Regions from separate parts of the Rhizobium sp. BK377 genome, predicted to be linked through region 2. Evidence: predicted binding sites of a transcription regulator. Region 2 holds the regulator's gene; each other region holds the start of a gene.
The links. The regulator LexA, encoded in region 2, represses DNA repair genes until DNA is damaged. The targets are predictions, from matches to a motif close to TGTTCNNNNTGTGTTCNG.

Region 1: a site for LexA is predicted at 1,767-1,784, ahead of FHT92_RS07270 (2'-5' RNA ligase family protein). Genes of this name have one in related genera too.
Region 3: a site for LexA is predicted at 3,456-3,473, ahead of FHT92_RS12320 (ribonuclease T2 family protein). Genes of this name have one in related genera too.
Region 4: a site for LexA is predicted at 1,710-1,727, ahead of FHT92_RS12030 (ATP-dependent helicase). Genes of this name have one in related genera too.

What each region holds. Positions count from the first base shown of each region.
Region 1 is NZ_JACIAC010000001.1:1,468,261-1,474,157, forward strand. It holds gene guaA (glutamine-hydrolyzing GMP synthase) at 1-1,519, shown strand, start outside; gene FHT92_RS07270 (2'-5' RNA ligase family protein) at 1,943-2,464, shown strand; gene FHT92_RS07275 (succinylglutamate desuccinylase/aspartoacylase family protein) at 2,535-3,596, shown strand; gene FHT92_RS07280 (TIGR03364 family FAD-dependent oxidoreductase) at 3,700-4,830, shown strand; gene phnX (phosphonoacetaldehyde hydrolase) at 4,827-5,606, shown strand; gene FHT92_RS07290 (ArsC family reductase) at 5,677-5,897, shown strand, end outside.
Region 2 is NZ_JACIAC010000001.1:96,534-102,430, forward strand. It holds gene FHT92_RS00445 (FtsB family cell division protein) at 1-15, opposite strand, end outside; gene eno (phosphopyruvate hydratase) at 161-1,435, opposite strand; gene kdsA (3-deoxy-8-phosphooctulonate synthase) at 1,577-2,422, opposite strand; gene FHT92_RS00460 (VOC family protein) at 2,419-3,306, opposite strand; gene lexA (transcriptional repressor LexA) at 3,502-4,227, shown strand; gene FHT92_RS00470 (ComEC/Rec2 family competence protein) at 4,208-5,897, opposite strand, start outside.
Region 3 is NZ_JACIAC010000002.1:724,707-730,603, forward strand. It holds gene FHT92_RS12310 (metalloregulator ArsR/SmtB family transcription factor) at 1-788, opposite strand, end outside; gene ettA (energy-dependent translational throttle protein EttA) at 945-2,594, opposite strand; gene FHT92_RS12320 (ribonuclease T2 family protein) at 2,703-3,440, opposite strand; gene FHT92_RS12325 (alpha/beta fold hydrolase) at 3,598-4,548, shown strand; gene FHT92_RS12330 (DMT family transporter) at 4,545-5,501, shown strand; gene FHT92_RS12335 (CaiB/BaiF CoA-transferase family protein) at 5,545-5,897, shown strand, end outside.
Region 4 is NZ_JACIAC010000002.1:661,009-666,905, forward strand. It holds gene FHT92_RS12015 (glyoxalase) at 1-611, shown strand, start outside; gene FHT92_RS12020 (YoaK family protein) at 642-1,319, shown strand; gene FHT92_RS12025 (hypothetical protein) at 1,329-1,598, opposite strand; gene FHT92_RS12030 (ATP-dependent helicase) at 1,770-4,265, shown strand; gene FHT92_RS12035 (hypothetical protein) at 4,427-4,921, shown strand; gene FHT92_RS12040 (GNAT family N-acetyltransferase) at 5,118-5,627, shown strand; gene pncA (bifunctional nicotinamidase/pyrazinamidase) at 5,834-5,897, shown strand, end outside.

The DNA of each region.
Region 1 (5,897 bases), 1.4 Mb from region 2:
CGGCAGCCAGGTGACCCAGCTCATCGCACGTCGTGTGCGTGAAGCCGGCGTCTATTGCGAGATCGTTCCCTTCCAGTCTGCCGAAGAAGGCTTCAAGCGCCTTCAGCCGAAAGCGGTGATCCTGTCCGGCAGCCCGGCCTCGACGGTCGATGAGGGATCGCCCCGGGCGCCGCAGATCATCTTCGACAGCGGTCTTCCAGTGTTCGGCATCTGCTACGGACAGCAGACGATGTGCATGCAGCTCGGCGGTATGGTGGAAAGCGGCCATCACCGCGAATTCGGCCGTGCCTTCCTGGAAGTCGACGAGGAATGCGCCCTCTTCGAAGGTCTTTGGTCCAAGGGCTCGCGTCATCAGGTCTGGATGAGCCACGGCGACCGCGTGACGAAACTGCCCGAAGGTTTCGAGGTCGTCGCCACTTCGTCCAACGCGCCTTACGCCTTTATCGCCGACGAGAAGCGCAAATATTACGGCGTGCAGTTCCATCCTGAGGTCGTGCATACACCTGATGGCGCCAAGCTGATCGCGAACTTCATCCACAACATCGCTGGCATCCAAGGCGACTGGACCATGTCCGCCTACCGCCAAAAGGCTGTCGAAGACATCCGCCGCCAAGTCGGCGACAAGCGCGTCATCTGCGCGCTTTCCGGTGGCGTGGATTCGTCGGTCGCAGCCCTTCTCATCCACGAAGCTGTCGGCGACCAGCTGACCTGCATCCTCGTCGACCACGGCCTGATGCGCAAGGACGAGGCCGCAGGCGTCGTTGCCATGTTCCGCGAGCACTACAATCTGCACCTGATCCATGTCGACGCTTCCGATCGCTTCATCGGCGAGCTCGAAGGCGTTTCCGACCCGGAAACGAAGCGCAAGATCATCGGCCGCCTGTTCATCGAGACCTTCGAGGACGAAGCCAAGAAGCTTGGCGGCGCGGATTTCCTCGGCCAGGGCACGCTTTATCCAGATGTGATCGAGTCCGTTTCCTTCACCGGCGGCCCTTCCGTCACCATCAAGTCGCACCACAATGTCGGAGGCCTGCCGGAGCGCATGAAGATGCAGCTCGTCGAGCCGTTGCGCGAACTCTTCAAGGACGAGGTTCGCGTGCTTGGCAAGGAACTCGGCCTGCCAGACAGCTTCATCGGCCGCCATCCCTTCCCGGGTCCGGGCCTCGCCATCCGCTGCCCAGGCGGCATCACGCGCGAGAAGCTTGATATCCTGCGCGAAGCCGATGCGATCTATCTCGATGAGATCCGAAAGGCCGGCCTCTATGACGCGATCTGGCAGGCTTTCGCCGTGCTGTTGCCCGTCCAGACCGTCGGCGTCATGGGCGACGGCCGCACCTACGAATTCGTCTGCGCGCTGCGCGCCGTCACCTCGGTCGACGGCATGACGGCGGATTTCTATCACTACGATATGGAATTCCTGGGCCGCGCCGCGACCCGCATCATCAACGAAGTCCGTGGTATCAACCGCGTGGTTTACGATGTGACCAGTAAGCCGCCGGGCACGATCGAGTGGGAATGAAGATCTGGGAAACCCGGCACGGATTCCCGTTTTTGCCTCGTCTTCCAGAGAATTTCTGATAATACGCCAAGCACCGATGACATTCTTCGTCTCGTGCGGCCGAAGGCAGCGCGCACCAAGTCTGCCAAGAAAGTGTCTGCGGCGGTCAAGGACGCCGCCTGAGGCACTCATTCACTGTTCAATTCGACATCGGCAAACGGCCGCCGCTCGGCAGCCGTTTTTGTCTCCAATATAGTTTCACCTTCATTGTTCTTGTTTTGTTCTTGACGAAAAGAGCACCTCTGATAAGCTCCTCCTTGTAAAACAAGGAGGCGGACGATGTAGTCCGTAGTTCAGATGCCTCATTTTCCGCTCGACCCGAATGGCTCCGACCCCCGGAAGAAAGCCGGCTACAGCGGGGGACGTCACCACAGGTTGTTCTTCATGCTCCGCCCGACCGCTGAGGCAGCATCCGAAGCGATGGAGATCGCCCAGACTTATCGCAACGCCCATGCATTGACGGGGCCTTCGCGACCCCTTGAGCTGCTTCATATCACGCTGAATGGTGTGGGCGCCTATCGCAGGCTGCCGCAGGATATCGCGTTCGCTGCGGAACAGATGGCTGCGACGATACGCGTCCGACCGTTCGAATTGGTGCTTGATGAGGTCATGAGCTTCCGCCATCCGGGCGAACCCCAGGCCTTCGTCATCTGCACCAGGCAGGAAAACGAAGCGCTGCTGGATCTTCGCCACCAAATCCAGGAAGGTCTGTATGAGGCGGGACTGCCCTATAACCTCGGTGGCCATCTGACACCGCATATGACGCTGCTCTACGATCGCAAGACAGTTCTGCCTGAAGAGCTTAATCGGCCGGTGCGGTGGACCGTCCGGGAGTTCCTGCTGATCCACAGCTTCTATGGAAAGAGCGAGCATAATGTCATTGGCCGTTGGCCTCTGCTCGGCTGAGCCAAGCTTGCACCGCGGGTGGGGATTCGCATACAACTCCCCACCCAATAGGCACAGGCGGAGCAGGACAGTGGACGTTTCAGAGATCATCATCCCCGGCGATACGCCCGGCATCGAATGGCGGTTGCCGGTCATCCGTTTCGAGGGAAACGATCCCGCCGCCCCGAAGGTCTATATCCAGGCCGCACTGCACGCGAACGAACTGCCGGGAACGGCGCTGGCGCATTTTCTCTGCCTACAACTCAGGCAGGCCGAAGGCGAAGGACGGATCGCCGGCGATATCACGCTTGTGCCACAGGCAAATCCGATCGGTGCCGCACAATCGCATTTCGGCGAGCTGCAAGGCCGGTTCGATCTGGGATCGCGGACCAATTTCAACCGAGACTTTCCGCTGATCTCCGTTCGTGATCGGCCAGAGCTGATTGACGGGCTCGACAACTACCCGGCAGCTGATCGATTGAAACGGGAGCTCATCCATATGGCGCTCGGCGCCGATCTGGTGCTCGATCTGCATTGCGATGATGAATCGCTGCAATATGCCTATATCGACGAAGCCTTCTGGCCGGAGGCGGCGGACCTTGCCAATGCGCTCGACATGGAAGCAGTGCTGCTTTCAGATGGCGAAAGCAGCGCCTTCGAAGAAGCGGTCGGTTTTGCCTGGAAGTATGAGGTGCCGGGCGAGCGCAAGGCGAAACTTCCGGGCAAGCTTTCAGTGACGGTGGAACTGCGCGGCCTGCGCGACGTCGACCCCGGTATGGCCGCAAAAGACGCCGAAGGCATGCTGCAATTCCTGATCGGGCGCGGTGTCGTCGGCGGCGGAGCGACCGTAGACAAGACCTTCTCCGGACCAGCCGTGCCGCTCGACAATGTTGAGATCGTGCGCGCGCCGCAGGGCGGTACGGTCCTCTTCCACCGCAATATCGGCGAGCGTGTCTCGGAAGGGGAGCTTCTGGCGACGATCGTCACCCGACCCGGTTTTGCCGAGGGCGATATCAAGATCCGGGCGCCGCAGGACGGGCTGTTGCTGACCCGCACGTCCGACCGGCTGGTGCGCCGACGCGGCGACCTGATGAAGATCGTCGCCGACAAGCCGAGCAAAGCAACGCGAAAGGCCGGCACCCTGGAAGACTGAACCGCATTCTTTTCCACGCGCGAATGTAAGGCTCCGCGCAACTGTCACACAGGCTTCAAGAAAATCCGCCAAGCCGTGGCAGACATATTGCGAAGGAGCGTACATGCCGCATTACGACATTGCGATCGTCGGCGCGGGAATTGTCGGGCTGGCGCATGCGCTGGCGGCGGCAAAGCGTGGCAAACGGGTCGTCGTTGTTGACCGTGACGCACAGGCAAATGGCGCTTCGGTGCGCAATTTTGGCTTTGTGACGGTGACCGGCCAGCAGGCCGGCGACTGCTGGAACAAGGCGCGCCAGGCCCGCGATATCTGGGCCGGGATTGTCGATGACGCCGGCATAGACGTCCTGCAGCGCGGGCTGCTCCTTGCCGCAAGGCTCGACGAATCCGAAGCCGTGATCGACGCCTTCCTGCGCACAGAGATGGGCGAGGGCTGCGAAAGGCTGACGCTCGATCAAGCACGGCGGCTTGTGCCGGCACTGCGACCGGAATCGGGGCGCTTCACACTCTATAGCCCACATGAGGTGCGGGTCGAATCCAGCACAGCCATTCCGCTGCTCGCCCGCTATCTCGAAGTCAAATATGGCATAGAGTTCCGCCGCTCGACAGCAGTGAGCGCCGTCGAGCCGCCGCGAATCGAAACGTCAACCGGCTTGATCGAGGCGGAGACGGTGGTTGTTTGCCCCGGCGACGATTTCAAGAGCCTGTTTGCGGATCGGATCGCTGCCTATAACGTCACACGCTGCAAGCTGCAGATGATGCGTGTTGTGCCGGCCCAGCGGGTTTCGCTCAGCACTGCGGTTATGTCCGATCTCGGGCTCGGGCGTTATCTCGGTTATGCCGAATTGCCGGAGGCGACTGCCCTGAAGGCGCGGCTTGACCGCGAATTCAAGCCGGAGCGGGAAAACGGCATCCACCTGATCGTCACGCAGTCGGAGGACGGATCGCTGATCGTCGGCGACAGCCACCATTACTCCGAAACACCCGATCCGTTTGGACTGGAGCGGGTCGACCGGCTGACCCTCGACGAAATGGATGCCGTGCTCAACCTGCCGGGTCGCTTCATTACCGAGCGCTGGATCGGCACCTATGCCTCCGCTCCAGACCGCTGGCGGTTTACCGACAAGCCCTCCGACGCGCTGCGCATCGTCGTCGTCACCGCGGGCTGCGGTGCTTCGACCGCCTTCGGTATCGGCGAAGAAACCATCGAGGATCTCTACGGGAGCGCAGCATGACGCAATTCAAGGCAGTGGTCTTCGACTGGGCCGGCACAATGATTGACTTCGGCTCTTTCGCGCCGATGGGGGCCTTTGTGGAAACCTTCGGCAAACTCGGCGTCGAGGTAACCATCGCCGATGCCCGCAAGCCCATGGGGCTTCCGAAGCGTGCCCATATCGCCGCGATGCTGGCCGAGCCGCATATCGCCGCGCGCTGGAAGGCTGTACAAGGAGCGCTTCCGGACGAGGCTGCAATCGACAAGGTTTACGAGCTCTTCGTTCCGCTGAACGAAGCTGTCGTGACTGATTACTGCGCTCTGGTGCCGGGCGCGATCAAGACGATCCAATATCTGCGCGAGCGGCAGATGAAGATCGGCTCGACCACAGGCTATACACGCTCGATCATGGAGCGCGTGCTGCCGCTTGCCGCCGAACAGGGTTATGCGCCCGACAATCTGATCTGTGCTGACGATCTGCCGCTTGGCCGACCGACGCCGATCGGCATGTATAAGTGCTTCCTCGACCTGATGGTCTATCCGGCCTCTGCCGTTCTCAAGGTCGATGATACCAAACCCGGCATTGCCGAGGGTGCTGCCGCAGGCTGCGTGACCGTTGGCGTGACGCTCTCGGGCAACGAGGCGGGGCTGACACCTGCAGAGCTGGATGCACTTTCGCCAGAGGCACGAGCTGCGTTGCACAAGCGGATCGGCGAGAAGCTGATTGCCGCCGGCGCCGACTATGTTGTTGAAACGGTGGCAGACCTGCCTGCCCTTATCGAAGAGCTTGAGGGATAAAGGACCAACGGCGTTTGCAGCGCTTATAGAGCGTGGTATCTCCCTTAGGAATCAGGGAGATCGAACCCGCATGGCCGTCACCATCTACGGTATCAAGAACTGCGACACAATGAAGAAGGCCCGCGGCTGGCTGGACGACCATGGCGTCGCCTACGACTTTCATGATTACAAAGCAGTCGGCATCGATCGTAGGCATCTGGAACGATGGATCGACGAGGCAGGCTGGGAGACGGTGCTGAATCGCGCCGGCACGACCTTCCGCAACCTGCCTGACGCCGCGCGCGAAAATCT
Region 2 (5,897 bases):
ATGCTTTGTCCACATACACTCATGCTCTGACGCATTACCAATCATTTCAACTTAACGCGCAGAGTTTAACCGTTCGTTGACTCTGAGCGTTTCCGGAAAAGACTCAATAAAAAACCCGCGCCGGAGCGCGGGTTCCAAATGCCTGATTTCCAAGATCGTACTAGCCGCGGATGATGGAGCGGCCGGCATACTGAGCCTGGGGGCCGAGACCTTCTTCTATGCGGATCAGCTGGTTGTACTTAGCAAGGCGATCCGAGCGCGACAGCGAGCCGGTCTTGATCTGGCCGCAGTTGGTGGCAACCGCGAGATCGGCGATCGTGGAGTCTTCCGTTTCGCCCGAACGGTGCGACATGACGGCAGTGTAGGCTGCCTTGTGCGCGGTGTTGACGGCGTCGAGGGTTTCCGTCAGCGAGCCGATCTGATTGACCTTGACGAGGATCGAATTGGCAACGCCCATGCGGATACCGTCGCGCAGACGAGCCGAGTTAGTAACGAAAAGGTCATCGCCGACGAGCTGGCACTTCTTACCGACAAGATCGGTCAGCGTCTTCCAACCTTCCCAATCGTCTTCCGCCATGCCGTCTTCGACGGAAATGATCGGGTACTTGCCGACGAGTTCGGCGAGGTATTCGGCCATTGCACCCGGTTCGAGCGTGCGACCTTCGCCTTCCATTACATACTTGCCGTCCTTGAAGAATTCCGTAGAGGCGCAATCGAGACCGAGATAGATGTCCTCACCCGGCTTGTAGCCGGCCTTCTCAACCGATTTCATGATGAAGTCGAGGGCTTCCGGAGCGCTCTTCAGGCCCGGCGCGAAACCGCCTTCGTCGCCGACGTTGGTGTTGTGTCCCTGGGCAGCGAGTTCCTTACGCAGCGTATGGAACACTTCCGAACCCATGCGGACGGCTTCACGGATCGAATCTGCACCAACCGGCAGGATCATGAATTCCTGGAAATCGATCGGGTTATCGGCGTGGGCGCCGCCGTTGATAATGTTCATCATCGGAACCGGCAGCAGACTTGCGGAAGCGCCGCCGACGTATCGGTAAAGCGGCAGGCCGGAGGCCTGCGCGGCGGCCTTGGCAACGGCGAGCGAAACGCCGAGGATGGCATTGGCGCCGAGGCGCGACTTGTTCGGCGTGCCATCAAGCTCGATCATGATCTTGTCGATCTGGATCTGATTTTCAGCGTCGATGCCGCCGATCGCGTCGAAGATCTCGGTATTTGCGGCTTCGACAGCCTTTTCGACACCCTTGCCGAGATAGCGCTTGCCGCCGTCGCGCAGTTCGACGGCTTCATGCGCGCCAGTCGAAGCTCCCGAGGGAACAGCCGCACGGCCCATGCTGCCGTCTTCGAGATAGACATCGACTTCGACGGTGGGGTTGCCACGGCTATCGAGAATCTCGCGGGCGATGATATCGGTAATTGCAGTCATGATTTTTTCCTGCTCGGTGGATGGATAAATCGTTTGAAACCGTCTTAATCAAAGGTGCGCAAATTACAATGGCACTTTGCGGCGCCTCCGAAGTGCATGTCCCATCGTCGCTATAGCACGATCATGTCAGGCTGTTGACTGTCAGCCCTTGGCGACCGCGTCGAAGGCGAGAAGCTTTTCCAAAAGCCGTGGCATCTCCTTGAGATAGACCATGTTCGGGCCATCGGAAGGAGCGTTGTCCGGATCCTCATGGGTTTCGATGAAAATACCCGCGACACCGGCGGCGACTGCCGCGCGCGCCAGCGTTTCGACGAATTCGCGCTGGCCACCGGAGGAATCGCCCTGCCCACCCGGCTGAGCAACGGAATGGGTGGCATCAAAGATCACAGGAGCGCCCATCCCCGCCATGATCGGCAGGGAGCGCATATCGGACACCAGAGTATTGTAGCCGAAGGAAACGCCTCGCTCGCAGAGCAATACATTCGGATTGCCGCTAGCATTCAGCTTGCCCAGCACGTTCTTCATGTCCCAGGGGGCGAGGAACTGGCCCTTCTTGACATTGACGGCACGACCCGTCTTGGCCGCGGCAACCAGAAGATCCGTCTGGCGGCAGAGGAAGGCTGGAATCTGTAGTACATCGACGGTTTCGGCGACAACAGCGCATTGTTCTGCCGTGTGAACGTCCGTCAGGACGGGAAAGCCGAACTCCTTCTTGAGATCGGCAAAAACTTCCATTGCCTTTTCCAAGCCGATACCGCGCTTGGCGGAAATAGAGGTACGGTTCGCCTTGTCATAGGAGGTCTTGTAGACGAGGCCGATGTCGAGCTTGGCGCACAACTCCTTCAGCGTGCCACCAACCATGAAAGCATGCTCGCGGCTTTCCATCTGGCACGGGCCTGCGATGAGCGAAAGCTTGGCGGAATTGGAAAACAGAACCTGGCCAGCGCCTTCGCCGATCCGGACCTCTGCATTGGTAGTGGAGCTCATGATGTTTCCTCGAAGGCGAAGAGCACGCCCTGTCCGGGCGTGGGCTTCACCAGAATACGGTTGCCCTTGCGTGTATAGGTCACCCCGTTAGCAGCCAAATGCGCTTCTGTCACGGCCAGATCGCCGACGGCAAAGAGGACGGCCCGGCCGCGCAGGCCGCGATCGGTATCCGGTATCACCAGATCGTAGTAGGCCTCCAGCCCCTCAGGGGTCATCAGGCTGATTTTCGCTTTTCCGGTAGGGACGTCCAGCCCGAAACTCGTTTCCTCCGCAGAGGCAGCTTTTGCGGCCGTGCGAACGAACTCGCTGAAGGCTGCCGGCTCCTGCGCGGTGAGAACAATCTCGGCAATGTTTGTCACGCCGTTGGCATGAGTCTCCAGCGCGCTGCGGTCGGCAGGAAGCGGGTTGACGCGCTCGACAGCGAAGAGAAAGAAATCCGGCGCCCGGAGATCGCCGGCAAAAGCGAGCCGAAAGCCGGCAACGCTTTCGGTACCATCAGGCATTTTCACAGGACGTTCGAACTGCAGCACAGAACCTGCACTTATGCCGTCCCTCGCGAACCGAGCATGTTCATGCCTCGCATCCGCTGTCGCGAAGGCGATGGCGGACAGTCCCTCGCCGCCGCAGCGGAAGCGGAAAGCCTGGTTGCGGGCAGTAAAAACATTCCCCTCACGCGCCGTCTCCTCGCTTTCCTCCACACTCGCCACACCCAACGGCTCGATATAGGTTTTATCGGCGAAGAAAACGCAGGCATTTTCCGTGCCAAAGGGATGTCGGGCATCGGGCGCGACGGTAAAGCCAAGCTTGCCCAGCCTTTCGCGCGCAAGATCAATATCGGTAACCGGCAAAACGAGATGATCGATCGGAAGCGTTTCTTGGCTCATCAGTTCCCTCCAGCAACTACAAGGAGATGTGCTTCAGCAAGCGCCATGAGACAAGGCCGGGAAGGCTTGGGGGCCAAGAAAAATAAAATTCTCGACAGAATGAACAGAAGTTTTACGAAAATTTAGCTACTTGCAGAACACATATGGAACATATAGTGTCCGTTCTGGATTTGTTTCAAGATGGGGTTAGACGCCATGCTTACGCGCAAACAACAGGAACTCCTTCTTTTCATTCACGAAAGGATGAAGGAGTCAGGCGTTCCGCCGTCTTTCGACGAAATGAAGGACGCTCTGGATCTGGCCTCAAAATCCGGTATCCATCGGCTGATCACGGCGCTCGAGGAACGCGGTTTCATTCGCCGGCTTCCGAACCGGGCTCGTGCGCTCGAAGTCATCAAATTGCCGGAAGCCTATAACCCAAGCCTGCAGCAGCGGCGCGGCTTTTCGCCGAGCGTCATCGAGGGCAGTCTTGGCAAACCCCAGCCGGTGGCACCTCCTGCCTCGGCAAAGCCCGCACCCGCGGCCGATAACAGCAATGCGGTCTCCGTTCCCGTCATGGGCCGCATCGCTGCCGGTGTTCCGATCTCGGCAATCCAGAACAATACGCATGACATCACCGTTCCCGCCGATATGCTGGGTTCAGGCGAGCATTATGCCCTCGAAGTTCGCGGCGACTCGATGATCGAAGCCGGGATTTTCGATGGCGACACGGTTATTATCCGCAATGGCAGCACCGCCAATCCGGGCGATATCGTCGTCGCGCTGGTCGATGACGAGGAAGCCACGCTCAAGCGCTTCCGCCGCAAGGGCGCATCGATTGCGCTCGAGGCAGCAAACCCTGCTTACGAGACCCGCATTTTTCCACCGGACCGTGTCAAGGTCCAGGGCAAGCTCGTCGGCCTCATTCGCCGCTATCACTGACCGGCGACAGGCTGGCGTCTGCGAATGTGTTGCTGCGCCAGTCATAGGCGCGGTGGCGCATCCAAGGGCGCCGCAATGTGTCGAATGCGATTGCGACCTCCGCTCCTTTATCGGTGAATCGAAGTTCAACAGAACCCGTCTTGCGCAGCGTTTCGCCGGTAAAGAGCAGCGCGCCGGAACGGCAACGGTCGAAGCGCAATCGAACAGCGGTCACGACAATATCAGCCGTATCACAGGCGGGCCCGAGATAGGCAGCATTGTCGATGACGGTCAGTTTCTTTCCATTGCCGAGCAAGGCGGTGCACCAGGCGCTCTTCAGGCAGGAGAAGCGTGAAGGGCGACCGGTGGCAACTGACTGTTTCATCGCCTCTCTCGCTTCATCCTGTTGTTCTGGCGAGAGCTGCAGCCTTTTGCCGTCTGGCGCAGTGGGTGGCGCCTTGGCAACTTGGAGCATAACCGGCTTCTGATGCTCTTCGATCGCAAGTGCCCTCTGCCATTGTTCGAAGATGAAGGCGGGCGGCTTTTCACGGTTCGAAGCCATCGCCTGTCCGTCGATTATAGCGACTAGGCCGCCATCTTCGGAAATGGCGATGTCGGGCATCGCTTGTGACGGAAGCAGCACTACAGCAAGCGTTGAGACCGCCACAATTGCGGTTCCCATGTGCTGCAGACGGGTTCTGAGCAGGGTCAGCAGCAGAAAGCCGAAGACGGCTGCCGGGAAGTACCAACCGGGCAAGCGGCCCACATCAATATTGCCACCCCAGCCCGATACCGTCGTTGCGATTTTTATCACCAGATCAAGCCCGAAGCCTGCAACCTGCCATACCGGACCATCAAGGCCAAAAGGCATCAGCAGCATCGCCAGCATCCCGGCCGGCATGACGATGAAGGAAATAACCGGCATAGCCGCGAGATTTGCCGGCAGGCCATAGGCAGTCAGGCGGTGGAAATGCTCGATCGAAAACAGTGCCGTCGAGAAACCACCGATCAACGACGTCAGGAAGACGCCCCCGAAGAATCCGCCGACGACGAAGAAGGGTTTCATGATCGGCAGCTTGGCAAAGGCATTCTCCCGCATCGGGCGCCCCTTCCAGAGATCGTAGCCGGCAACCAGGGCAAGCGTCGCGGCGAAAGACATCTGGAAGCTTGGTCCGAGCACTTCCGATGGCGAGACGGCGAGGATCACGAGAGCGGAAAGCGCCACGTTTCTGAGACTGATCGACGGACGGTCGAAGAAGACGGCTACCAGCATGATCGCCATCATGATGAAGGCGCGTTCGGCGGAGACGGCAAAACCCGAGATCAGATAGTAGGCCGTCACCGCAGCGAGCGCGCCGGCCGCCGCGATCTTCTTGGTCGGCCATGCCTGGGCAATGCCGGGAAACAGGCTGAGAATGACGCGGAGGCCGACAAAGAAGATGCCGGCGGAGAGCGCCATGTTGAGACCGGAGATCGCGATGATATGCGCAAGGCCGGATTGCCGCAGCGCTTCCGTCGTTTCATCCGAGATCGCCCGTCTCTCGTCGGTGACAAGTGAAGCGGCAAAGGCCCCGGTGTCGCCAGGCAGCGTAGAGCGAATCCGATCGCCGATGCCGGTTCTCAGGCTGTAGAGCCGTTCCAGAACGATCCCGGCGACCGAACCCGCTTGCTCCGGCTGTTCCGCAACCTTC
Region 3 (5,897 bases), on a different contig from region 2:
TGCGGCGCCAGATCGATGACAACAAGACGCCCGCCCGGCCGCAGCATGCGCGCGGCCTCGGTAATGGCGATTTCAGGCTGATCGAAGAAGTGCAGCACTTGATGGATCGTCACCAGATCGAAGTCCTGCCCCTCGAACGGCAGGTTCAGGATATCGGCATGTCGCACCGACGCCGTCGTAATATGGGCCTTGTCGAGATTGGCGCGCGCAACACTCAGCATGTCGCGGCTGGCATCCACGCCGATCGCCCGGCGATAACGGCCGGCGAGAAGCTCCAGCATACGGCCGGTGCCGGTGCCGAGGTCGAGCAGGGAATCGATTGGGTTGGCGCCAAGCAGCTTGATGACGGCGGCATCCACCTCCTCGTCTGCGGCATGAAGCCGGCGGAGCTCGTCCCATTCGGCGGCGTTGCGGCTAAAATAGGCCTGGGCGCGTTCAGCGCGCTGGCGCTTGACGGAAGCCAGGCGCTCGCCGTCGCGCTGCACGACCGGATCATTTTCGGAGACATGCTTCAGCAGATTTCGCACGAGCGCGGCAGCCTTGCCTTCATGCGCGAGCCGGAAATAGGCCCAGGCACCCTCCTGATAGCGGTCGATCAGTTCCGCCTCACCAAGCAGCTTCAGGTGCCGGGAGATGCGGGGCTGGGATTGGCCGAGAATTTCGGTAAGATCGGTCACAGTGAGATCACCAGCCGCCAGCAGCGCCAGCAGCCGCAGGCGCGTCGGCTCGCCGGCCGCCTTCAAGACGTCCACCAGCGCATCCAATCCAAGCCTCAAGGGTTCACCCATATCCTACCCAATCAAGATATAAAGATATCTTTATGTGATTTGGATAGCTGAGGCAAGCGACATTTTACTGATTTGCGAACTTGCCTGTGGTGATAACGACAGCAAACATCGAAAAGCCCCGGACCAGCCGGGGCTTCGAAAGGCATGTTAAACCAGTTAGCGCGTCAGGCGCTTATGAGCTTGGCTGCCCGGGTTCAGCGCATCGGGGCCGAGGCGGCGGATCTTGTCCTGCTCGTAATCCTCGAAGTTGCCTTCGAACCATTCGACATGACCCTCGCCTTCGAAAGCGAGGATGTGGGTGGCCAAACGGTCGAGGAACATGCGATCGTGGCTGATGATGATGGCGCAGCCGGCGAAATTTTCGAGCGCGCTTTCGAGCGCACCCAGCGTTTCCGTATCAAGGTCATTGGTCGGTTCGTCGAGCAGCAGAACGTTGCCGCCGGCCTTCAGCATCTTGGCAAGGTGAACGCGATTTCGCTGACCACCCGAAAGGTTGCCGACCTTCTGCTGCTGATCGCCGCCCTTGAAGTTGAAGGCGCCGCAATAAGCGCGCGAGTTCATGTCGAACTTGCCGAGCTTGATGACTTCGGCGCCGCCGGAGATTTCTTCCCAGACGGTCTTGTTGCCGTCGAGTGCATCGCGGCTCTGGTCGACATATCCGAGATGCACGGTCTCGCCGATACGAATCGAACCACTGTCGGGCTTTTCCTGACCGGTGATCATCTTGAACAGTGTCGTCTTGCCGGCGCCGTTCGGGCCGATGATGCCGACGATGCCGCCCGGCGGCAGCTTGATAGACAGATCGTTGATCAGCGTGCGGCCTTCAAAGCCCTTGGTGATGCCTTCCATCTCGATGACCACCTGGCCGAGGCGCTCGCTGACCGGGATGATGATCTGCGCGTCACCAGGACGCTGCTTCTCGGCAGCCTCGACCAGCTGTTCGTAGGACTTGATACGCGCCTTGGACTTGGCCTGACGGGCTTTCGGGCTGGAAGCGATCCATTCCTGTTCGCGGCTGATCGCCTTCTGACGGCCGGCTTCTTCGCGGTTTTCCTGCAGCATGCGCTTGGCCTTCGCCTGCAGGTAGGCCGAATAGTTGCCTTCGTAAGGAATGCCGCGGCCGCGGTCGAGCTCGAGGATCCAGCCGGTGACGTTATCCAGGAAGTAGCGATCGTGGGTGATCATCATCACGGCGCCTGGATAGTCGCGCAGGTGCTTTTCGAGCCAGGCGATGGTTTCGGCGTCCAGATGGTTGGTCGGTTCGTCGAGCAGCAGCAGGTCGGGCTGCGACAGAAGCAGGCGGCAGAGCGCGATACGACGGCGCTCACCACCCGACAGCGTCGTGACATCGGCGTCGCGCGGTGGGCAGCGCAGGGCTTCCATCGCCATCTCGACTTGGCTTTCCAGATCCCATAGGTTCTGGCTGTCGATGATGTCCTGAAGCTTCGCGCCCTCTTCCGCCGTCTCGTCGGAATAGTTCATCATCAACTCGTTGTAGCGATCGACGATTGCCGTCTTGGAGGCAACGCCTTCCATGACGTTTTCGAATACGGTCTTGTTCGGATCCAGCTTCGGCTCCTGTTCCAGGTAACCAACTGTCGCACCCTCAGCGAGCCAGGCTTCGCCGGTATATTCCTTGTCCTGGCCGGCGATGATGCGCAGCACGGTGGACTTACCGGCGCCGTTCGGACCCAGGATACCAATCTTGGCATCGGGATAGAAAGAAAGGTGGATATTCTCGAGGATCTTCTTATTGCCATAGGCCTTGTTGAGGCCGGACATATGATAGATGAACTGGCGTGCCATGCTGGGATGCTCCGGACGGAAACTTGAAATCGTGGCCGCTATGTAGGCGAAACCACGCCCGCGGGCAACGCCGAAACCCTGTTTCGTCAGGATTTCGGCATGTTTCCATCAGAAGCCGGCGGCATCCACAATGCCTTCGTCGCAGCCGAAGGACGTCTGCCCTGCCCCTTGGATGAGGCCACCGAGGCCCTTCTCCTTCGCTTGAGCCGAAACGGCATCCTGCGAAAGCCCGATCGTCAGTTCACTGATCACGCGCTTGTTGCCGACGCGCCGGCAGCTCATCTTCACACGGTCGCTGGCACCAGCGCCGAAGCTCTTGTCGAACGCCGCCTTGATCGCATCTGATTTCAGCGTCTTGCCAACATTGGCGGCAAAGAGGTCGCGCACGGCCGAAGCATTGAGATCGCCCATAAGATAAATGGCGGTGGCGAAATAGTCGTCCGCGCTCATCTTCGTGCAGGTACCGTGCTTGATCCATTCATGCCGCTCGAGCGCCGATTGCGTCCCAGGCATCGCCTTGTCGAGCGCGCTCTTCGTCTCGGTCGAGAGGGTCACCGCCGGCAGGCTCGTCCATTGGCCGTCCTTGTCGGCGGTTTTCTGGTCGGCAGGTACGCCGCAATAATCCTGCCGCATCGGCCACAGGCCATGGAGAGAAAAGTTGGTGGCGTCATAGCGCTCGCCGCTCTGGCTGGCACACTCCGCCTTCTTCTGATTGGTCTGGCAGAACGCTGGCTGCCAGCTCGCCGCAAGAATGAAGCGTGTGCGCCCGCTTTCCTGCGCGGATACGGAACCGGCGGCAGATAACGAGAGGAATAGGATGGAAATCGACAGGAAAAGCTTGCTCATAAACAGCCTCGACAAAAGAACAATACAGGAACAAACAAGCACGAAGCCAACGATTTCGCAACCCTGAATCGCGAAGAAATCAATTTTCGCATGTATGCCGGACCAGGAAATATTGCATTGCTCGGGTATCTGGTCTTTTTGGGCGCAGGAGGAAGGCATGGTTTTCGAGACATTGCGGCTTCAAAGCGCGGAAGCTTCGCTTGCCTATCATCACCAGCGTCCAGAGGGGCACGCGCGGGCTATCCTGATGATTTCGCACGGGCTTGCCGAGCATTCCCGCCGCTATCAGCGCTTTGCTGAAGCCATGGCGGCAGGAGGTTATCACGTCTATGTGCATGATCATCGCGGCCATGGCGAGACAACCGCAGCCGATGCGCCGCTCGGCCGCTTCGCGAGACGGGACGGCATCGACCGTGTCATCAACGATATCGCTGCCATGCACGACTTTGCCACGACCCGCGACCCCGGCCTGCCCGTCATCCTGTTCGGCCATTCGATGGGCGGCCTGATCGCACTCAATGCCGCCGCCGAACTTCCCGGCCGGTTCGCAGCCCTTGCCGTCTGGAATTCGAACTTCGCGGTTGGTCTTTCCGGCCGCGTCGCACAGGCGATCCTGCTTGCCGAGCGCATGCTGAAAGGCTCCGATGTGCCGAGCGACATGCTGCCGAGGCTGACATTTTCCGCCTGGGGCAAATCCATTCCCGATCACCGGACGGGATTCGACTGGCTGTCACACGATCCGGATAAGGTCGATGCCTATATTGCCGATCCGCTCTGTGGCTTCGATGCGTCCATATCGCTCTGGCTCGATGTCTTCGCCCTCACCTTTCGCGGTATCGAGAAAGGGCGGCTCGATATTCTGCCGAAGGACATGCCGATCCATCTGTGCGGCGGTGGCAAGGACCCGGCAACCATCAATGGAAAAGCCGTGCTGTGGTTGTCAAAGCGTTTGAAAAGCCAAGGCTTCTCCCGTATCAGCACCCAGATATATCAGGACATGCGGCATGAAACGCTGAACGAGATCGGCGCGGAAGCGGCAATTGCGGATTTCGCCCACTGGTGCGATGAAGCGATCCGCACGGTCCGGAGCGAAAGGACCCTGAGATGACGAGCACGACTTCCACACGCCATCCCGCTGCCTCCGAGGTGACGCTCGGCCTGCTTTTCATGCTGCTCTCGGTGCTGATCTCGCCGCTGATCGACATCTTCTCGAAGCTCGCGACGGCAACGATCTCGTCGACGGAAGTCGCCGGCTTCCGTTTCGTCATCCAGTCGCTGACCATGCTGCCTTTCGTATTTCTGCGTGGCGCCAGAATCCGGCTTTCGCTGAAGCAGAGCTGCTATCATGCCATCCGCGGTGCGATGGTCACCACGTCGATGATCTGCTTCGTCACGACGCTGAAGGTCATGGCGGTTGCCGATGCGATCGCCATCTTCTTCGTCGAGCCGATCATCCTGACGATCCTTGGCAGCATCTTTCTGAAGGAAACCATCGGCTGGCGGCGCTACAGCGCCTGCGCCGTCGGTTTCCTGGGCGCCATGCTGATTATCCAGCCCAGCTTTGAAGAGGTCGGCTATATTGCCCTGCTGCCCGTCGTCAGCGCCTTCTGCATCGCCGTCTTCGCGCTGATGACGCGGGTGCTCTCGCATCGGGAGGATCCCTGGGCCATGCAGTTCCAGACCGGCCTCTGGGGCATCTTCTTCTGCGCCGTCATCCTGTTCTTCGGCTACGGCAGCGGCTCCGACATCATCGATACGGTAATGCCCGATCTTCCGGCCTTCGGCTACCTGCTCGGTACGGGCATTGCCGCTGCAATAACAGGCATTCTCGCGGCTTACGCCTATCGCGCCGCCCCGGCCTCGACGCTGGCACCATTGCAATATCTTGAAATCGTCTCAGCCACCGTCTTCGCCTGGCTGGTCTTCGCCGATTTCCCTGATGCGTTGAAATGGCTCGGCATCCTCATCGTCATCGCGTCGGGCCTCTATATCATCTGGCGTGAGCGGCGCTTTGCTTCCAAACCCGTATCCGATACATCTGAGGCAACGCGGGCGCCCTAAAATCCGCCGCCCGCACGGAGTTTGCGAGGAACTTGGGAGGAAGATGACGCAAGACGTGAAGAAGAAGCCGCCGCTTGCCGGCATCAGGGTCATCGAGCTTGCGCGCGTGCTGGCCGGCCCATGGGCGGGGCAGATGCTGGCCGATCTCGGCGCCGATGTCATCAAGGTGGAAAACCCTGACGGTGGCGACGACACCAGACACTGGGGACCGCCCTTCGTCGAGGGCGCGGATGGAGAAAACCTCTCTGCCGCCTATTACCACTCGACCAATCGCGGCAAGCGGTCCATCACCGCAGACCTAAAAAGCAAAGAAGGCCAATCGCTGGTGCGCCGCCTCGTCGCCACCGCTGATGTGCTGATCGAGAATTTCAAGCTCGGCGGCCTTGTCAAATTCGG
Region 4 (5,897 bases), on a different contig from region 2:
TCAAGACGCCGATCCCCTACCCGTTTGGCGCCGAACGCACCGGCTACCTCGTTACCGATCTCGACAAGGCCGTAGCCGCCGCCAAGGCTGCCGGCGCCGATGTGATCGTCTCAGCCTTCCCAGACCCGATTGGCCGAGATGCCGTTATCCAGTGGCCGGGCGGCGTCAACATGCAGCTCTACTGGCACACGACCACGCCAAATTATCCGGCCTTCACGACAGTCCCCGAAAACCGGGTCTACGTGTCGGCTGATCGCGCCGCGGCTTTCACCCACGCCTTCCTTGCCTTCTCGCACGGCAAAGTCGTTTCTGATGAAGAGAAGGCGCCGGGTATCGAGATCGGCCTTCCGGATCAGACCTTTCACCGCTTGCGCATCGAATCCGTCTTCGGCCGCATGACCGTACTCGTCACCGACGGCCATCTGCCCTTCCCCTACGGCCGCGAGGTGACCGGTTATGAGACGGCCGATCTTGATGCGACGCTCCAGAAAGCCAGGGAGAGCGGTGCTGAAATCCTCGTGGAGCCCTATCAGTCCGGCGAAAGCCGTGCAGCCATGGTGGAATTTCCGGGCGGCTATATTGCCGAAATCCACGCCGTCGCGGCACACTGACGAACGAATATACAGAGGGGGAATAGACCGATGCGCCCAGCCCTGCCCGTGCTTCTGAGCTTTACCGGTGGTTATGTCGATACAGCAGGCTTCCTGGCACTTGGAGGTCTCTTTCCCGCCCATGTCACCGGCAACTTCGTCACCCTCGGCGCAGCGCTGACCCACGGCACGTCGGGCATCATTGCCAAGCTTCTGGCGCTGCCCGTCTTCTGCCTGACGATCCTCCTGCTGCGATACCTGACCTACAAGGTACTCGCCGGTGACGAGAAGGGCTTGCGCATCCTGCTCGTCATCAAGCTATTATTCCTGATCGCTGGCGGCGCCTGCGCCATCTGGCTTTCGCCCTTCACCAATCCGGATGGCCTGCCGTTGGTCGGAACCGGCATGCTGCTCGTCATCGCCATGGCGGTCCAGAACGCCGCTCACCGCATCCATCTCGGCGCGTCACCGCCGAGCACGCTGATGACCGGCACGACGACGCAGATCATGATCGATCTCGGCGATCTCGCCCATGGCATGTCAGGAGATCAGGCAAGGACAGTGAAAGGCCGCCTGTCGCGCATGCCAATTGCAGTGGCCGCCTTCGCGCTCGGCTGCGGCCTGGCCGCCCTGCTCTTTGCTACCGTCGGCATCTGGTGCCTGGCGCTACCGCCGCTCTTTGCCCTGGTGTCGGTCTGCCTGGCCTTTGCCGGGCCGAAGGCTGCCTGAGAACAGCCCTTAGCCGCTGATGCCGTTGCCGGCGGCCCCAGCCTCAGCCTCGGCAATGCGCAGTCGCAGCGTCGCCTTGCGTGCCCGAATTTCAAGCGAAATGAGTTCGGAAACCGATCCATTACGGCGCAGCAAAGCGATCGTGCTCAACACGGGAGACACAATGGCGGCGAGGACGGTTCCGAGGCCTTCACCACTGTCCGGCAAACCATTCGCCGCGATCAGCGCGACAACAGCGATCAGCAGGATCAGATTGGCAAGAATGGCGATGACGTGCATATGACTCTCCCGATGCTGGCGCGAGACCTTAGTTGAGGCCCAGCAGGACCACAACTCGTGCGCAGACTTCCCAATCGGGCAACCAAGCCTGCTGAGGATAGCGCAGCCGCTGGGAATGAAAGCAGAACATCTTTTCTGGTCTTTCCTTCCCGAATCACTACATTACGCGCCATGAACAACAGTTTCGACGATATGCCCTTCTTCGACGAGGAACCGGGCGATGCGCCGCGCAAGCCGCAACAGCCTGCCGCGCCTGCTGCAAGAGCACCCACTGCCGGCGGCGGCATTGCCGCCCGCGCCATGGCGGCTCGTGACGGCGGCCGCCCCGACTATCTTGGCGGACTCAACCCGGAACAGCGTGAGGCGGTCGAAACGCTAGAAGGCCCGGTCCTGGTGCTCGCCGGCGCCGGCACCGGCAAGACGCGCGTGCTCACCACCCGCATCGCCCATATCCTGTCTACCGGCCGCGCCTTCCCCTCGCAGATCCTCGCCGTGACCTTCACCAACAAGGCCGCCCGCGAGATGAAGGAGCGCATCGCGCTTCTCGTCGGCGGCGCCGTCGAAGGCATGCCCTGGCTCGGCACCTTCCACTCGATCGGCGTCAAGCTTCTGCGCCGCCATGCCGAGCTCGTCGGCCTGCGCTCGGATTTCACTATCCTCGACACCGACGATGTGGTCCGCCTCATCAAGCAGCTGATCCAGGCCGAAGGCCTCGACGACAAGCGCTGGCCGGCCAAACAGTTCGCCGGCATGATCGATACCTGGAAGAACAAGGGCCTCGGCCCTGCCGATATTCCGGAAGGTGACGCGCGCGCCTTCGCCAATGGCCGCGGCCGCGATCTCTACTTTGCTTACCAGAACCGCCTGTCGACGCTGAACGCCTGCGATTTCGGCGACCTGCTGATGCATCCGATCGCAATCTTCCGCAAGCAGCCGGATCTGCTTAAGGAATATCACCAGAGGTTCCGCTACATCCTCGTCGACGAATATCAGGACACCAACACCGCCCAATATATGTGGCTGCGGCTCCTCGCCCAGCGGCCGAAGGGCGAGCCACAGAATGTCTGCTGCGTCGGCGACGACGACCAGTCGATCTATGGCTGGCGCGGCGCCGAAGTGGATAACATCCTCCGTTTCGAGAAGGATTTCCCAGGCGCCAAAGTCATCAAGCTCGAGCGCAACTACCGCTCGACGGCCCATATCCTCGGCGCTGCCGCCCACCTGATCACCCATAATGAAGGCCGCCTCGGCAAGACGCTCTTCACCGATCGCTCCGATCCTGACGATGTCAAGGTGCAGGTGCATGCCTCATGGGATTCCGAGGAAGAGGCGCGCGCCATCGGTGAGGAAATCGAGCGCCTGCAGCGCGGCGATGCCGACGGCAAGAAGCATCTACTGAACGACATGGCGATCCTGGTCCGCGCCTCCTTCCAGATGCGCGAATTCGAAGACCGGTTCGTCACCCTCGGCCTGAACTACCGCGTCATCGGCGGCCCGCGCTTCTACGAGCGCCTCGAAATCCGCGATGCCATGGCCTATTTCCGCCTCGTCGCCCAGCCGGCAGACGACTTGGCTTTCGAGCGCATCATCAACACCCCGAAGCGCGGCCTCGGCGATACGACGGTGCGCGCGCTCCACGATTATGCCCGTGCCCGCGATATCCCGATGCTGGCTGCCGCTGCCGACATGATCGAGACGGACGAGCTGAAACCCAAGGCCCGCAAGGCCCTCTTCGACGTGATTCAATCTTTCCGCCGATGGCAGGAACTGCTTGAAAACACACCGCATACGGAGCTTGCCGAACAGATCCTCGAAGAGTCCGGCTATACCGACATGTGGAAGAACGACAAGACGGCGGAAGCGCCGGGCCGCCTTGAAAACCTCAAGGAACTCATCCGCTCCATGGAAAGCTTCGAATCCATGCGCGGCTTCCTGGAGCATGTCTCCCTTGTCATGGATGCCGAGCAGAACGAGGATCTCGACGCCGTCTCCATCATGACGCTGCATTCGGCCAAGGGCCTGGAATTCGACACCGTTTTCCTGCCCGGCTGGGAGGAAGGCCTCTTCCCGCATCAGCGCTCGCTCGATGAATCCGGCCGCGCCGGCCTCGAGGAAGAACGCCGCCTCGCCTATGTCGGCATCACCCGCGCCAAGCACCGTTGCCACATCTGGTTCGTCTCCAACCGCCGCATCCACGGCCTCTGGCAATCCACCATCCCCTCACGCTTCCTCGACGAACTGCCGGAAACCCATGTGGAAGTGGCCGAGATGGAGCAGAACTACGGTGGCTACGGCCGCGGCGGCGGTTACGGCCAGTCGCGATTCGACAAGGCCGATCCCTTCGCCAATTCCTATTCGACGCCGGGCTGGAAACGCGCCCAGGCCAACAAGACCGACGCCACCCGCGACAACTGGGGCACGCGCTCCGGCCATGCCGTGGAACGCATCGGTTACGGCGAAAGCGGCCCGCGCGGCCGCACCATCGAGGGCGAACTGGTGGCGAAATCCACAGCCACCGAACCCTCACGCTTCGCCCTCGGCGACCGCGTCTTCCACATCAAATTCGGTAACGGCTCCATATCCGGCATCGAAGGCAACAAGCTGACGATCGATTTCGATCGCGCCGGCCAGAAGCGGGTGCTCGACGGATTTGTGGAGCGCGTCTGACCGCTCACCTTCCTTGGCGTGTAGTCGGGAATCACACGCGCAGCCGAACGCGCTTCTCCAGATGACAAAACGCCGCTTTGACCCGACTCGCAAATCAGCCTAGCCCGGTTATTGCCCGCCCATGAAAGGCAGGCTTCACAAGACCTTCAAAGGAGGTTCAAGTGACCAGTATTTCAGCCCTGGGCAGCACGCAGACCCAGTACCAAGCTCCTCTCAATCCTCTCGACAAGAACGGTGACGGCGTCGTCTCAGCGGACGAACTTGCGGCCGCTTCAAAGTCCTCGACGGCGACCAGTTCGTCCACCGGCGATGACGCTTCCTCCGGCTCCGATGTCGTCCAGAAGATCGCAGCCGATATTCTGGCGCTCATGCTCTCGCTTCAGAAGACGGACGACGACAGCAAGGCCGGCACCGATGACAATGGTGATGACTCCAAGGGTGCGCTCGCTGCCCTGGATGCGAATGGCGACGGCAAGTTGACCACATCGGAACTTCTTTCCGCCGACCCGCAGAAGATTGCCGCCGCCGGCGGTGATGATGAAGGCAGCGGCCTGATGGCCAAAGTCCTGACCGACATGCAGACTGCGCTTCGTGCATACCAGACGACTTACGGCAACTCGCCCGTTGCAAACGGCGAGAGCGATCAGACGGCCTGATGCAATGAGGCTCCGCCGGGGGAGCCTCGCTGATTGGGCAACCTCTGCCGGCGGCATCGTCTCTTCCGCGGCACGCCCCTCATCACAGGGCGCCGACTTTCCCATCGGCCTTTCGGGGCACGCGGATACCCTGTAAATGACCTGAAGCTTCAGGCATTCACCTCGGGCTTGACCCTATTTTCCGGCGAGACATCTGATGACGACCATACCGACCCTTCAAACCGAGCGCCTGATCCTGCGGGCTCCCGCAATGGCTGACTGGCCGGACTACCACGCGCTGATGATCTCCGACCGCGCCCTCTATATGGGGGGCCCGCATTCGACCAAGGCTGCTTGGGGCATGTTCTGCCACGATGTCGCGCTCTGGACGCTTGAGGGCCACGGCGCCCTGATGATGGAGGATCGCGCCACAGGACAATGCCTCGGTCAGGTCGGCATCAATCACGGTCCGCTGTTTCCCGAGAAGGAACTGGGCTGGCTCGTCTATCCGCAAGCCGAGGGCAAAGGTTATGCCTATGAAGCCGCCGTTGCCTTGCGGGACTGGGCCTTTGCAGTGTGTGGTCTGAAGACTCTGGTGAGCTATATCGCTCCACCCAATGTGAGATCGATCCGTCTTGCCGAACGGCTGGGCGCCGTGCCGGATGCAATGGCCGCACGCCAGGAGGGTGATGAGGACGACCTGGTCTTCAGGCATCCGGCTCCCTAGCGCATGCATAAATCCTAATATAAAACGCGAAATACTTGCTGCTTTCGCGTATTACGCGAGCAGCAGCAGAAAAATACGTTGATGCAGCCATTTGCCACTCTTGATACGAGAAATAGCACTTGCGCCTTGCCCCCCGGAAATCCACTAGTTGATTGTGCTGGCACCGGTCGGCGTTTTGCTGGGCGGTATGCGTAAGGGATAGCTTAATGAAGGCGTTGCTGCTGGTCGATATTCAGAATGGCTTCTGTCCCGGAGGCAACCTGCCGGTTC